2 regions of the Virgibacillus sp. W0181 genome follow, and region 1 is predicted to be linked to the other one. Evidence: a T-box and tRNA genes for the amino acid it is inferred to sense, from the RefSeq annotation. Region 1 holds a T-box; the other holds one or more tRNA genes.
What was found. The T-box of region 1 lies ahead of ACLIBG_RS04460 (valine--tRNA ligase). A T-box ahead of a tRNA ligase gene usually reads a tRNA of that ligase, here a tRNA-Val.
Positions count from the first base shown of each region.

Region 2: it encodes a tRNA-Val, which carries the amino acid that the T-box ahead of ACLIBG_RS04460 (valine--tRNA ligase) is inferred to sense. The anticodon was not compared.

Region 1 is NZ_JBPYCR010000006.1:121,066-128,416, forward strand. Features, by position in the region: gene ACLIBG_RS04445 (bifunctional folylpolyglutamate synthase/dihydrofolate synthase) at 1-448, opposite strand, end outside; gene ACLIBG_RS04450 (ATP-grasp domain-containing protein) at 637-1,551, shown strand; gene ACLIBG_RS04455 (ATP-grasp domain-containing protein) at 1,541-2,398, shown strand; gene ACLIBG_RS04460 (valine--tRNA ligase) at 2,477-5,122, opposite strand; T-box leader at 5,173-5,402, opposite strand; gene ACLIBG_RS04465 (hypothetical protein) at 5,532-5,720, shown strand; gene ACLIBG_RS04470 (hypothetical protein) at 5,717-6,709, opposite strand; gene spoVID (stage VI sporulation protein D) at 6,784-7,351, opposite strand, start outside.
Region 2 is NZ_JBPYCR010000003.1:95,374-102,724, reverse strand. Features, by position in the region: gene ACLIBG_RS02665 (alpha/beta hydrolase) at 1-84, opposite strand, end outside; gene ACLIBG_RS02660 (YjcZ family sporulation protein) at 314-412, opposite strand; gene ACLIBG_RS02655 (CotY/CotZ family spore coat protein) at 659-1,189, opposite strand; gene ACLIBG_RS02650 (hypothetical protein) at 1,590-1,784, shown strand; tRNA gene ACLIBG_RS02645 (tRNA-Val) at 1,916-1,988, opposite strand; gene ACLIBG_RS02640 (response regulator) at 2,184-3,314, opposite strand; gene ACLIBG_RS02635 (Cna B-type domain-containing protein) at 3,825-7,351, shown strand, end outside.

The DNA of each region.
Region 1 (7,351 bases):
CGTAGCGACCACCCATACCGGATTCGATGATTGCTATATCAGAAAATTTTTCAAAGTATATAAAAGCGACCACGGTAAGTATTTCAAATTCAGTAGGGTGTCTTTGTTCATTATCCAATTTTTGAATGGCCGGATAGATGACATTCATCGTTCTTAAAAGTTCATCTGAACTTATCTCCGACTCATTCATAAATAGATGGCCGCGAATGCCGGTAAAACTTGGCGAAGTAAAAACACCAACATTATATCCATTCTTTCGAAGTGCATGCTTTATAAACTGAATTGTGGATCCTTTGCCATTTGTGCCGGCAACATGAACAGCGTTTATCTTTCTTTCGGGATTTCCGACTAACTGTAAAAGATCATTCATGCGTTCCAGACCAGGTTTTATACCAAACAATTGCCTGGAAGTAAAAAAACGTTCAACTTGTGAAAATTCTTTAAACATAATTACACCACTTTTCTTTGTAAAAGAAGCAAGAACCATTAAAATTAGTATAGCAGGATGAAAAATGTCGTAGCAATAAAATAGACAAGTACAACTTATTACATTCTTTTAATAATGAAAATATAGCAGTACGTGCTGCGGGCTGAATGTTTTAATCATACCCACTTGTGTAGAAAGGAATACAAAAAGTGACATTACAAGGATGGATTATTTACAACGGGCAATTACAAGGGGATAAATTCCGCGATTTTGCAGAATGGATTCAAGAAGCTGCATGGAGAAAAGATAGTGAAACAATCATACTTAAAAACAATCAGTTACACTCCTTTTTGATGAATAACGAGTTACAAATATTACAACAGGATAACTATGCCTTTCCGGACTATATCGTATTTGCAGACAAAGACATATACCTTGCCAAACAATTGGAGTTGATGGGTATCCCGGTCTTTAATTCGTCGGAAACAATCGCCACAAGTGATGATAAGATCGCAACTTATCAAGCACTTGTCAAAAATGGGCTACCTGTTCCTAGTACCATTATTGCACCAAAGACGTATTACGCGACTAACCGAGTTGACCCGCAAATGATCGATTTTGCGATAAAAACGTTTGGATTTCCGATGATTGTAAAAGAAGCATTCGGTTCATTTGGGGAACAAGTATATTTAATACATAATAAATTAGATTTGTATGAAAAAGCAGTGGCGTTACAAGGAAAACCTTACATGTTTCAGGAATTTATTGATTCCAGTTATGGAACGGATTTACGCCTTCAGGTTGTTGGCGATGAAGTCGTCGCAGCCATGAAACGCACCTCACTCAACGACTTCAGAGCTAATGTAACTACAGGGGGGACAATGAAGGCGTATCAACCAACTACTGCGGAGAAGCAATTAGCAGTAGATGCAACAAAAGCAATAGATGCAGATTTTGCCGGTATAGATTTGTTAATTGGTAAAGATAATGTTCCGATTGTTTGTGAAGTAAATTCCAACGCACATATCCGTAATATGTATGACTGTACGAATATCAATGTAGCTGATTTTATCATTCATCATATTTTGGACCTACTGAAGGAAGGTAAGAAGTATGGATTATAACGGGTGGCTTATTTATACTGAGAAAGATGCACTCGAAAACAAGTCATATATTGATTGGTTTATACATGAAGCAAAATTGCAAAACATATCTCTAACGTTAATACTACGAGAAGAATTGACATTTGCTTTTGTTAAACAAAATCGACTATTGATGTATAATAACAAACCTATCGAACTGCCGGAGTTTGCTGTCGTAAGAACCATTGAACCATTCATACAAATGTATCTATCGGAGCTTAAGGTTCATGTTTTCAACTCCTGCGACATTGCTCTTCTTACGAATCATAAATCGTGGACGTATCATGAAGCAAGGAAATTGAATATCCCCATGGTGGACACGTTTTTTCTAACGAATGGAAACAACCAACAAACTCCACCTCTGCCATACCCCTTTGTCGTAAAGGATGCAACAGGTAGAGGTGGGAAGCAAGTACACTACATTACAGGTGACAAAACATGGTATAGCTGCCTTAATTCGATGCAGGCGAAAGAAGTTATTGTACAAGCATGTAACGTTAAACTTGGTCAGGATGTACGCGTTTTTGTTGTGGGAAAGGAAATTATCGGCGCTGTTTTAAGAATAAACGATCGTGATTTTCGAGCCAATTATAAGCTTGGCGGTGCTGCAGTTTGGTATGATTTGCGTACGGAAGACCGCATTATGATACAGAGGATAGTTGACCATTTCGACTTTGATCTTGTCGGGATTGATTTTTTAATTGGACAAAATGAGGAACTGCTTTTCAATGAAATAGAAGATGTTGTTGGTTCGAGAATTTTAAGTGCTGTTAGCGATATTAATTTGTTAGGAAAATACGTGACACATATAAAATCACGCCTAAGCTAGACAGCTACGCACAAAACTTTATGCTTTCTGACCTTTTTAAAAAATAGAGCGGAAACCTATTAGATTTCCGCTTTTCATTTATTCACTTTTCAATTCGTTTAATCGCAGCTGCACTTTTTTCTGTTTATCCAAGTAATCTTTTTCTTTTAGTTTTTCTTCTTCAACAACTTTTTCAGGTGCCTTTTTTACAAACCCTTCATTGGCCAATTTCTTTTGTACACGTTCAACTTCTTTTGACCATTTTTCAAGTTCTTTTTCCAAGCGTTCAATTTCCTTGTCGAAATCGATTAACCCTTCTAAAGGAAGGAAAACTTCAGCACCAGTCACGACTGCCGACATCGCCTTTTCCGGAACAGTAACGTTTGTTCCAATTGCTAACTTATCGGGATTGCAAAATTTTTCTATATACGCACGTTCGCTTTCCAATTCTTTTACAACATCGTCATTCTCAGCTTGAATAAGCAACGTAATCTGTTTGGACATTGGTGTATCGACTTCGGCGCGAATATTACGAACAGATTTAATGATCGCTACCAATCGTTTCATCTCCCTGGCAGCCTGTTCGTCATGAAATGCAGGATTTGGTTCCGGCCATGCAGCAATCGTAATTGATTTCCCTTCATGCGGAAGATGTTGCCATATCTCTTCTGTAATAAATGGCATGTACGGATGAAGCATACGCATCGTAAAATCCAATACGTGTGCCAAAACAGACCTTGTCGTCTTCTTATCCGCTTCGTTCTCTCCATATAATGGGAGTTTTGCCATTTCAATATACCAATCGCAAAAGTCGTCCCAAATAAAATTATATAAATATCGCCCTGCTTCGCCAAACTCATATTTATTCGTGTTTTTTGTTACTTGTTCAATCGTTTCATTCAATCTTGTTAATATCCACTTATCGGCAAGGCTCAAGTTTCCTGATAAATAAATATCCTTATGTGTAAATCCTTCCAAGTTCATTAAACAAAAGCGGGAAGCATTCCAAACTTTATTAGCAAAATTCCACGTGGACTCTACTTTTTCCCAGTAAAAACGCAAATCCTGACCCGGAGTAGATCCTGTTAACAAGAAATAGCGTAAGGAATCGGCACCGTACTTCTCAATTACATCCATCGGGTCTACACCATTACCGAGCGACTTGCTCATTTTTCTTCCTTCCGAGTCCCGGATTAGTCCATGAATGAGTACATCCTTAAATGGCCGTTTTTCGGTAAATTCTTTTGATTGGAAGATCATCCGTGCTACCCAGAAGAAGATAATGTCATAACCTGTTACGAGTACATCCGTAGGGAAATATCTTTTGAAGTCTTCCGCTTCTTCATCTGGCCAGCCCATGGTGGAAAATGGCCAAAGCGCAGAGGAAAACCACGTATCAAGTACATCTTCATCCTGTTGCCAATTTTCGCTGTCTGCCGGCGCTTCTTTTCCGACATAAATTTCTTGTGTTTCTTTATTATACCATGCTGGAATCCGGTGTCCCCACCATAATTGCCGGGATATACACCAATCACGAATATTTTCCATCCAATGTAAGTAAGTTCTTTCAAAACGTTCCGGAACAAAATTTACTTTTTCTTCACCGTTTTGCAGTTCAACTGCTGCGTCAGCAAGCGGCTGCATATGGACAAACCATTGTGTTGACAAATAGGGTTCAACGACCGCTCCACTCCGCTCTGAATGGCCAACTTGATGGACATGATCTTCTATTTTAAATAGTATGCCCATATCCTGTAAGTCTTTCACAATTTGGTTGCGACATACAAAACGATCCAACCCTTCATATTGGCCCGCATTTTCGTTCATCGTTCCGTCTTCATGCATGATAAGTACACGCTTTAAGTTGTGACGATTACCGATTTCAAAATCATTCGGATCATGCGCGGGAGTGATTTTAACTGCTCCGGAACCGAAGTCCATATCTACATAATCATCAGCAACAATATCTATTTCCCTACCGACGATTGGCAAGACGATTTTCTTTCCAATTAAATGCTTGTACCGTTCATCTTCCGGGTGAACAGCTACTGCTGTATCCCCCAACATCGTTTCCGGTCGTGTTGTTGCTATTTCAATCGTTTCTTCACTATCTTTGATCGGATAGCGCATATGATAAAATTTTCCTTGCACTTCTTCATAAATGACTTCAATATCTGAAAGAGCTGTTTGTGTTTGCGGATCCCAATTAATAATATACTCTCCGCGGTAAATTAATCCTTTTTCATACAGTTGAATAAAAACGTCCTGAACGGCATTGTATAAACCATCATCTAGTGTAAACCTTTCACGGGAGTAATCCAGTCCAAGGCCCAACTTTCCCCACTGACTACGAATAAAGTCGGCATATTCCTCTTTCCATTCCCAAGCCGTTTCCAAAAACTTTTCCCTTCCAAGATCATATTTATTTTGATTATTTTCTTTCAATTTTGCTTCTACCTTCGCCTGTGTCGCGATACCTGCATGATCCATTCCTGGAAGCCATAAAACATCATAACCTTGCATCCGTTTCATTCGGGCTATTGTATCCTGCATCGTTGTATCCCACGCATGTCCCAAGTGCAATCGACCAGTTACATTTGGTGGTGGGATAACAATCGTAAAAGGCTCTTTCTCTTTATCGCCAGTTGCTTCAAAAAACTTACCTTTTACCCAAAATTGATAACGCCCTTTTTCAACCGTCTCCGGGTGATATTTAGGCGGCAGAAAGGCTTTATTTTCATTCATACCTGTATTCCTCCTCTAAAAATGTCCATTAAAAAATCTTTTCATCCTATCAAAAGGACGAAAAGATCTGATTTCCGTGTTACCACCCTTATTTGCAAATTAAAAAACATTATTTGCACACTTATTGTCTAATAACGGCTATTTAACCGGCATTCTTCTACTATTACTTCAAAGAAGCTGCATCAAGGGTGACTTCTAAAAATTTTTCCAGGAAACTCCCACCATTGTTTCCCTCTCTGTTGGATAATTAATTTATACTATTCCCTATCATTGCATCACACATGATTTAATTAAATATATTTTATCCAGTTTTTTAAATAAATGCAAATATAACGCTAATTGACGCACAGATAGACCATGTTCTTACATACAATAAAAACAAGCAAAACTAAAAAGCGAGGTGATTGTTGTGGCAAGACATTATCGGTATCGATTGCCACTATGGTTGCGGCACTGTATTTTTGTCATTGAAAGTTGTACATTACCGATATTAATATTTCAGTTATTGCGCACACTATTCTTTCCAACAACGTTTGATGTATTTTTACTAGGTTTATTAGTCGGACTGTTTATCGCCTTTTATTTGGAGTGGATCTAAATATCCAATTCTAATTGTTCATATTCATTTTCAACAAAATAACTCCAATCCAGCCCATACAATAACTTGCGATACGCAACTTCCAGCGCTTCAACTTGTTCAACAGTAGGAATTTTTCTTTTATCGTTCAAATAATTTTCGATGTGCAGCAAATAATTCGCAGGATGCAGCAAATGGATAGTTAACAAGTATAATTCGCTCATTGATAATTTGTTTTGTTCCATGTAATAGGTGAATGCTTGCTTGAATTGTTCAACCGGTGCATCATGAAAATAATTTTCATTGTTAAACAAAGCAATTAAATCGATGATTGCTGTATCATTGCTAGTTTCTTCCCAATTGATTAAATATGTATGGTCATTGGTTATAAAATGACTTCTCTTTACATTCCCATGACATAAACTGATATACCATTCTTCTGATTCGGTTATTTCATCTATATATTTATCAATGAATTGCTTTAATCTGCTATTGGCAAGGTCGATCTTGTGAAAATGAGTGCATACTTGCAGTTCAACCGGCGACATGTAATGAGATTTTTCAAAGTTACCGATATGTTGAATTAGATTATTGTGCATTTCGTCACAATTGGACTTATAAGTGGTAAATTGTTGAAGGACAAGGTTAAGATCTATTTTGTTTATCTTTTTTGTATGATGGTGGATTTTGCCAAGCACACTATATATTTGTGGAATTGTCGCTTGCTGTGAATGTTCTATCCATGGTGTTAGGTAAAATATTTCTTGATCTATTTCAACATACAACTTCCCTTTTTTAGATACAAATACGGGTAGTATAGACGTCAAGTTATAAAAATTGGCATCATGCAACACGTCTACCCATTTTTTTATTGAGTCTTTTTTTAAATTGCTTTTCTTTAACGCAAAATTACTGCTGCCATCATTGATTTTATATACGTTTGAGGTAATTGATGTTATATTCTGCAGCCGTATTCCATAGGCACTACAAGCTTCTTCAAATGCTGTCATAGGCATATCACCTCCCCTTACGAATAATTCGCTAAAATCAAATACCCCTTGAAATTGCAAGGGGTATTGCCATTTTACTTTTCCGGCTGAGGGATGTAGAGCAATTGACCCTCACTCAAATCCGCATCCGATAATCGGTTTTTATTAATAATTTGCAATGCGGGTATTTCATACTTTTGAGAGATCGTCTCAATCGTATCATCTTGCTGAACAATACATAAGCGCATTTTTGTATATTGATCTTCCTCATCGTTTCTAAACATGTCAGATAAATAGTCCAGATTTTCTACAATATCTGCATCTGACGACTCTGAAACTGACTCCGACTCGTTAACGACAGGTTGTGCTTCAACATATAGTTGGGGATCGCTCTGTTCACTTACATCATCCTGATCCTCCATAAATGCAAGATCTTCTAATACGTGAGTATCCTGCTCGTTTTCAGAAGTGTTTTTATGCAAAAATTGCTGTAACGTTTGAGTCTTTTTAAATTGAAAACGGCCCGTTGTTTTATCCTCTAGTTCTGTCTCTTCTTCCTTTTCATCTGCTTCACCAGCTTCATCTACTGATTCTGTTGTTTTAATATCAAACTCAAAGTCTGCCTCTGCTTGATTCTCTTCATTCCATCTCTCATCACTATCT
Region 2 (7,351 bases), on a different contig from region 1:
AGGTTGATAAATTTTTAATGAGATCGTTTCATTTAAATAGGAACTTGTAATGTTCTTTTCAATCATTTTTCCTTTTAGAGCCAATTTATAACACCTCAAGTATATATTCAATTTCATTCCCGATTATGCATGATAATAAACATGCACTTTTGATTGTATCATTGAACAAGGGAACATACTATTTTTTATTTTGATTGAGTAACAACGATTGTTTCGTTGCTCCTTGCAAAACAAAAAACCTCCCCTATTTTGACAGGGAAGGTTCCATTAAGCAGGTAAATTAAGTTATTTACTGGATAGAAACATTATTTTTTTAATGCCCTACAAAAGCAGTACCTACGATAATCAACAAGATAAACAGCACTACAATTAAGGCAAAATTGTTTCCTCCACTATATCCTCCGTAAGACATATTACTTCACCTCTCTGAAAGTTTTGAATTAGCACCTTACAATTTCATCTTATGTTTCTTTACTGGAATGTGATTGGGTTTTTGTATTAGTAAGGGGCTATTTCTGAGGTTGAGATATCGAATCCGCAATTTGAACAACCTCTATAAAGCTTTTTAGAATACTGCTCTATAATCTGAATATATTAAAACAACAGCTTCGGCTTTCCACCAAAGACTGTTGTTTTGTTCTTTATTTTAGCGTACAAATTAAAGTACAGATACTGCAGGTAGACAAGTAATTGCACAGAAGCAATTTAAGTCTACGGTAATGCAAATGCCGGTACGGTTCAAATCATTGACGTATTTCCAATCTAACTGTTCGCACGGATCATCATTACATTCTGCACCATCTTGATCTCCTGGTTTGCTAGGCTCCACAGCATCAAAGGTTAGAAGTTCAAGCACTGCACAACAGTCATCACTCACTTCTTTCACACGGAAGATGAAGCTCTCTGTGCAATCAAATATTGGTTTACCATTTTTGATTTGAATGTCGGCTCCAAACCCTTTGAAAGGCTGGAGATCCTTTCCGTAAAGGATGAATGGCACAGTATCTAAATTATTACGAGATACCGGCTCCAATAAATTACTGATGGATTTTGAACAACTTACATCACACGCCATATCGACGACATCTTCTTGAGCGTCGGCTATCGCACGGACAACGTCACATACACAATCATCAGTGAAAGTTCCTCCAACGTGGTCATCTTTGTCAAATCTTTTTCCACAACCCATAGATATATACACTCCTTTTGTTTTTAATCATTACACTTATAACGTATGTAGCGTGCTGTTTTTTGTATGGACGAATATCATGGGTATTATAAATAACTAGAATAAAAATCATTGGAAAACAATTATGGAAGAATTAATTACCAAAATATGGCGAACTTGGTTACATTAAAGTTATAAAAAACGTTAAAACAAATAAAAATCAAATAGTATAAAAGGTTTGTAACTACAATTACCAAAAGGATCATTATTAATGTTTAGATGTGCATGATGCATGAAGAAGATCGCTGAGGATCAGCCATTAAATGCGATAAATGATAAATTTTCCGATGGGATCGATTTCACTGAAAAGGAAGGATAAATCATTCTGGTTTATTTATATTCATGGAAGACCTATGTTCCTATGATTGTCACAACTGCTGATTACAAGGCTAATAAAGCAGGGCAAGACGGTCTTTTTACAGTGTGCAGCCAGGAATGCGGTCAAAAGATGAAAACAGCACTTGCAAAAGAAAAAGATACCTTTAAAGAGTTTTCAGACATAGATAGATTGAATGAGATTATATTACGATTTTCACGCAACAAAGACGCTTTATAGCCCAAAAGGATGTTTTGCAGTGGTTAGGTTGTCTACATCATCCTCAGTTGAATTTGTTTTTTTCTGAGTCTGTATTTTTTTTGACCATAAAAAAACGCTTATACACATTTGTGCATAAGCGTTTCGTAGTATGATTCCGATTGGGCTCGAACCAACGACCTCATGCCTGTCAAGCATGCGCTCTCCCAGCTGAGCTACGGAATCGTTTGAAGTTACCGACATTTAATACTATATATAATTTATGAGGGGTTGTCAATATAGATCGATGTTTTAAGAATAGTATGATGATTCCATCAGAAGTAAGATTTTATATTTTAGGAATATTATTCTCATTCGCCATTGGATATGCTAACAAAATTCACGATAGATTTGGAATTTGCTAAAAAATAAGTTTTTCAGTTATTTAACCTTATCCCGATTCCATTGATTGTACCATTGTTGTATGGTTGGGTTCATTTTAATATGAAATTCCTCCATTGTTCTTTCTAATTGATTGTACTGATGTTTAACAAGTAGCCCATATCCCATAGAAGCATATAATTCCATTAAGGAAAAGTGTGCATGCTCATCTTCAGGTCTCAATGTACAAATTTGTATATACCAGGATTCTGCGTTTTCTAAATCACCATGATCATAATAAATATTAGCTATATTATAAGCAGTTTTTAGCCAGATTTGTTCCAATCGATAGCGTTCAGAGTCGGCCCATAAATAATTATATTCTTGTAAATAAGAGCCGGTATACAACTGCATAACTGCTTCATACTTTTCAATGTTGTCCATACGAATCGTAGGAGCAGTACTCATTTTTTCTTCCCATTCAGATACATCTGTTACGACATTTCGCAAGGATAATAGGTAACCATCCTGCACATTTTTCAAAGAGAAATAATTTTCGTATTGTTCAAGTGCTTTACGAATATGGTAAATGGCTGTATATAATTGGGAGAATGCTTTTTCTGTATCAAATTCCGGCCATAGCACATCAATTAATTGTAATTTATTATTTGTTTTTTCAGCATGCTGTAATAAATAAAGGAACAACTCCTGTGCTTTAGCAGTCCGCCATTTAATATGTATATGTTCATCTTGTTCAAGCTGAAATGTCAGTTCTCTAAATAGATTAATTCGCAATGTTGTATTAGTGGAAACATTTTTGGATTTTGTATTGCTCACTATTTGTCCGACCCGTTCCAATGTCTTTTTCAAACGTTCTGTGCGAACAGGCTTTAGAACGTAATCTAGCGCATTTAATTCAAATGCCTGCACCGCGAAGTCGTTGTATGCCGTGACAAAAACAATGATCAACGACGGGTTTTCCTCAAGCAGCATTTCTGCCAGCTCAAGCCCGTTTATTTCAGGCATATCAATATCTAAAAATACAATATCTATTTGAGGCAGCACGTCTCTGTGTCTTTTTAGATCAAAATGAACGTATTTACCGACAACTTCGATTTCGCTCACCTTTTTAATCTGCAGTTCGAGAAAATCGAGAGCTAGCTGCTCATCATCAACTAGAATTGCTTTCATACATATTCTCCTTTCTATAAATAATATCTTCCAATCTCTAAATTAATCAAAAGGACATGAATATTTTCATATAGTCATGTTACTTATTTTATCGGTACATTATAGCCAATTATAAACCAATTTAGTAGTAAAGAAAATGTATTGAGTCATTATGCTGTATGTCGTAATAGATTCTGATGACATTGGAGGAGATGCAGTAATATTTCGGGCAAAAATAAATCAGAATCAAATGTCTAAAATTTGTCACACGTTGTTGGAAAAAACCCATTATTGTTGAATAACCTATATTGTCGGTTGTTTTAAGTATGCAGAAGTTTTAAAAAGTGGCCTAAGCATGTAATTACCATGCATTAATTTAGTTCTAAATACCTAAACAACTTCATTTTTTATTTGTTTTTTTAAGAATTGTATATTTTATGTATATCCCCCTTTATTATACTCGCTCATTGGTAAATTCATTACTTCCACATTATGGATTTGAACTATACGTAAAGAAAAGGAGTACAATCAATGAGCAAAAAATTAAGTGTTTTATTTATTTTTCTATTGTTTTTTCAAACGATTACGAGCGGATTTGCATTGCCGGGGCAAGCGATTGCTCAAGGTAACACCGACAGGATTATTACAGGTGTGACGGTGAAGGATGCAGATGTCCCAGAAGCCAATGATATCATCTTGGATGAAGTGGACGAGGGAACAGAAGTATACTTACATGTAAACTGGTCTATTGGAAACATAGATTTAGATATGATAAAAGAAGATTCATTATCCATTATTGACTCCATTGATGATACATTAGTCATACAAGAAGAACAGCAAGGAAAATTATCAGAGGAAGAGCCTCATCTAGGAAACTATCAGGCAACAACTAATGGAATAATAAATGTACAAATTGATGAAATAGCAGAAAAACTAGAAAAAGCAAAAGTAGAGCAGAAGAATGGAACGTTTATCGTTACGGCAATTGTTGAAAAGAAAGAATCTACTGAAGGAAAAGATGCGGATAAAAATGGAAATAAGGACACAGGAAAAGGTACAAAGGAATCAGAAGAATCTGATTCCATTCAAAACGAAAATGCCGCGGAGAATATTAATAAACAGCAAGATTTAGAAGATGAAAAACCAGGGGCAGATAAAGAAAAAGATACTAAAGACCCTAAGTCAGATGAAGGAGAAAACTCTGCGAAGAATAAAGGCCAAGATGAAGACACGAAAGGAGAAGACCCAAGCGAAGAAAATAGTAAAAACTCGAATTCGATAGGCATACAAAGTGAGGGAGCAAAGGAAGAAAAACAAGGATTTAATCTGGAATTAGGCCAAGTTACTGACTTGAAGGGCAATCGCTATAGTGAAGAAAATCTATTGGATCCTAAAGATGAATTCAGGTTGAACTTGAACTGGAATTTGGAAGATGGGCATAGCTACACAGAAGGCCATTCGGAGATTTTTGAGTTGCCGAAAGGAATCAAAATTCAAGAAGAAATTAATGTAGCATTGAAAGACGATTCCGGCCTGGTCGTGGCCAATGCTGTTGTGGGAACAGATAATAAAGTAGAATTGACCTTTACTGACTTTGTAGAAACCCACAGCAATGTCACAGGCCATATGCAGATTGTTTCCATGATAGATAAAGAAGATGCCGATGTTGATGATGAGAATATTGTCCTGGAGCCAATCGGTAGCGAAGGCGAAATCAGAATTCCGATTAATCGTGACAACACTGATAAAACGATTGAAAAACAGGGAACGCCGAATAAAGGCTATGATGCTGATGAAATCAAATGGGAAGTTACCATTAATAAAAACAAACAGTCTCTGACAAACGCTATGGTTACCGACGTACTTCCTGAAGGGTCAGAATATAAAAAAGGAAGCCTGAGGGTCACAAAATTGAAAGCGGACCTTGATGGTAATATTTTGGGAGATCTGGGAGAAGTCGATGTCATCGGTGAAACGGTTGAAAATGGTACTTTAAACATCCCGATGGGGAACATCAAAGATGCGTACCGGATTGAGTATATTACAAGTGTTACGGATGACGAACAACAGCAATTTAAAAACGATGCGACATTATCAGATGATGGCTTAGATCCCGTTTCAGCAGATGCAACCATAACAATCAACCGCGGGGATCCAATCAAAAAATCTGCAGTTACGGAATATGATCCTAAGACTGGAATTATTGAATGGGAACTAGAATTTAACTTTAACCAGAAAGAATTGAATGATGTCACTTTAACAGATGCATGGGAGCCAAAAGGCAAAATGCATTTAGTCGAGGACAGTTTAGAATTCCAGGAAGTGACGATTGATGACGATGGCAATGCACACAATGAAGGTGAAGCGATTAATCTCCCTGAAGGTGCGGAGCTTGAAAACGGTGAGGATCAATTTGAAATCATAGGTATTTCAACGAATAAACCTTATAAAGTGACATATCAGACGAAAGTGAATGATCGTGTATTAGATAGTTTTGATATAACTAACACAGCAGGATTCGGCACGGAGACGGATGTTGTCTCAGGCACAGGTGTGGGTGCATGGTACGGTTCAAAATCTGCCGGGGATGTAGACTATAAAAACAAAACCATCGATTGGAAAATTGAATTAAACCATGATGAGTATCCAATGGAGAATATTAGCATTGTGGATACATTAGGGGATGGTTTAACACTTGATAAAGAGTCCATTGCAATTACGGTAGATGGTCAGGAATATACAGGAGGTTATACCGTTTCAGATGGCAATCCATTTGAGTTAGCGTTTCCGGATGATTTTAGTACGGATAAAAAGATTGTCATCACCTATAAAACAGGATTTGTTGCCGATGAGGTACCCAACCAAGAACCAACGAACAAAGCAGCTATTACCTGGACACCAGTAGGCGAAAATGATTCTATAACAAAAGAAATCGAAGCAGGAACGGAACTAAACGACGATACGAAAAATAATGATTGGAAGAATGGCTCCTACAATCCAGACACAAAAGAAATCACATGGACGATTTATACGAATTATCGTGAAAACGATATAGGTGATTTGATTATTAAGGATAAGCCACAAGGGAATCAAACAATTGTTCCTGGCTCCGCGGTGGTAACGGAACTGTCTATTGATGAAAATGGAAATAAAAGTGAAGATGAGACATTAAACGCTGCAACCATAGATGAAGGCGCCAATTCTTTAGAAGTAAACATCGGTGAAACAGATAAAGCTTACAAAATCGAGTACAAAACGTCACTCGAAGGCTTAAGCGATATTCAAAAAGAATATGTCAACAAAGCAGAAGTTTTTGATGGTGATACATTACTATCTGAAATAGACGCTAAAGTAGGTATTGCAAAAGCCCATACGTATGGATATAAATCAGGTGAGCAAGAGGGGAAGCAAGTGCATTGGTCTGTAACTGTGAACCCCGGCCAACAGAAAGTTTCAAACTTGAAATTGGAAGATACTGTTTCTGAAAACCAGGATATATTAACACATACATTCAATGTGTATGAAGCATCCGTAGACAATGATGGGAATGCAACGAAGGGGGAAGAACTTTCTACTGATCAATACACACTCACACACACAGAAGGTGAACCGACCTTCACCGTGGAATGGGAAGAGACCGTTGAAAGCGCGTTTATCGTCGAGTATTCCACACTGTTCTTTGAGAAGCATAACGGTGAAGTAACAAACAGTTATACAGTATCAGGTGATAATATTGTTGATGGTGGTACAACGGATGGTGACGGTTCAGTAACAATTAAACAACTAGCTTCCGGTGGCGGCTCCGGGACTGCAGGTTACCTTGTCATTGATAAGGTTGATACAACTTATGGTCAAGCAGAAACAAAACTCCAAGGTGCCGAGTTTGATTTAATTGATGCCGATACAGGGAATGTTTTAAAGTCAGGTACTACAGATGAAAATGGTCAAATTGATTTCGGCCGCTTGCTCTTTGGGGATTATATATTACATGAAACCAATGTCCCAGTCGACTTGGTTAACCCCCATGATAATAATAAAGAAACGATTACAATCGATAA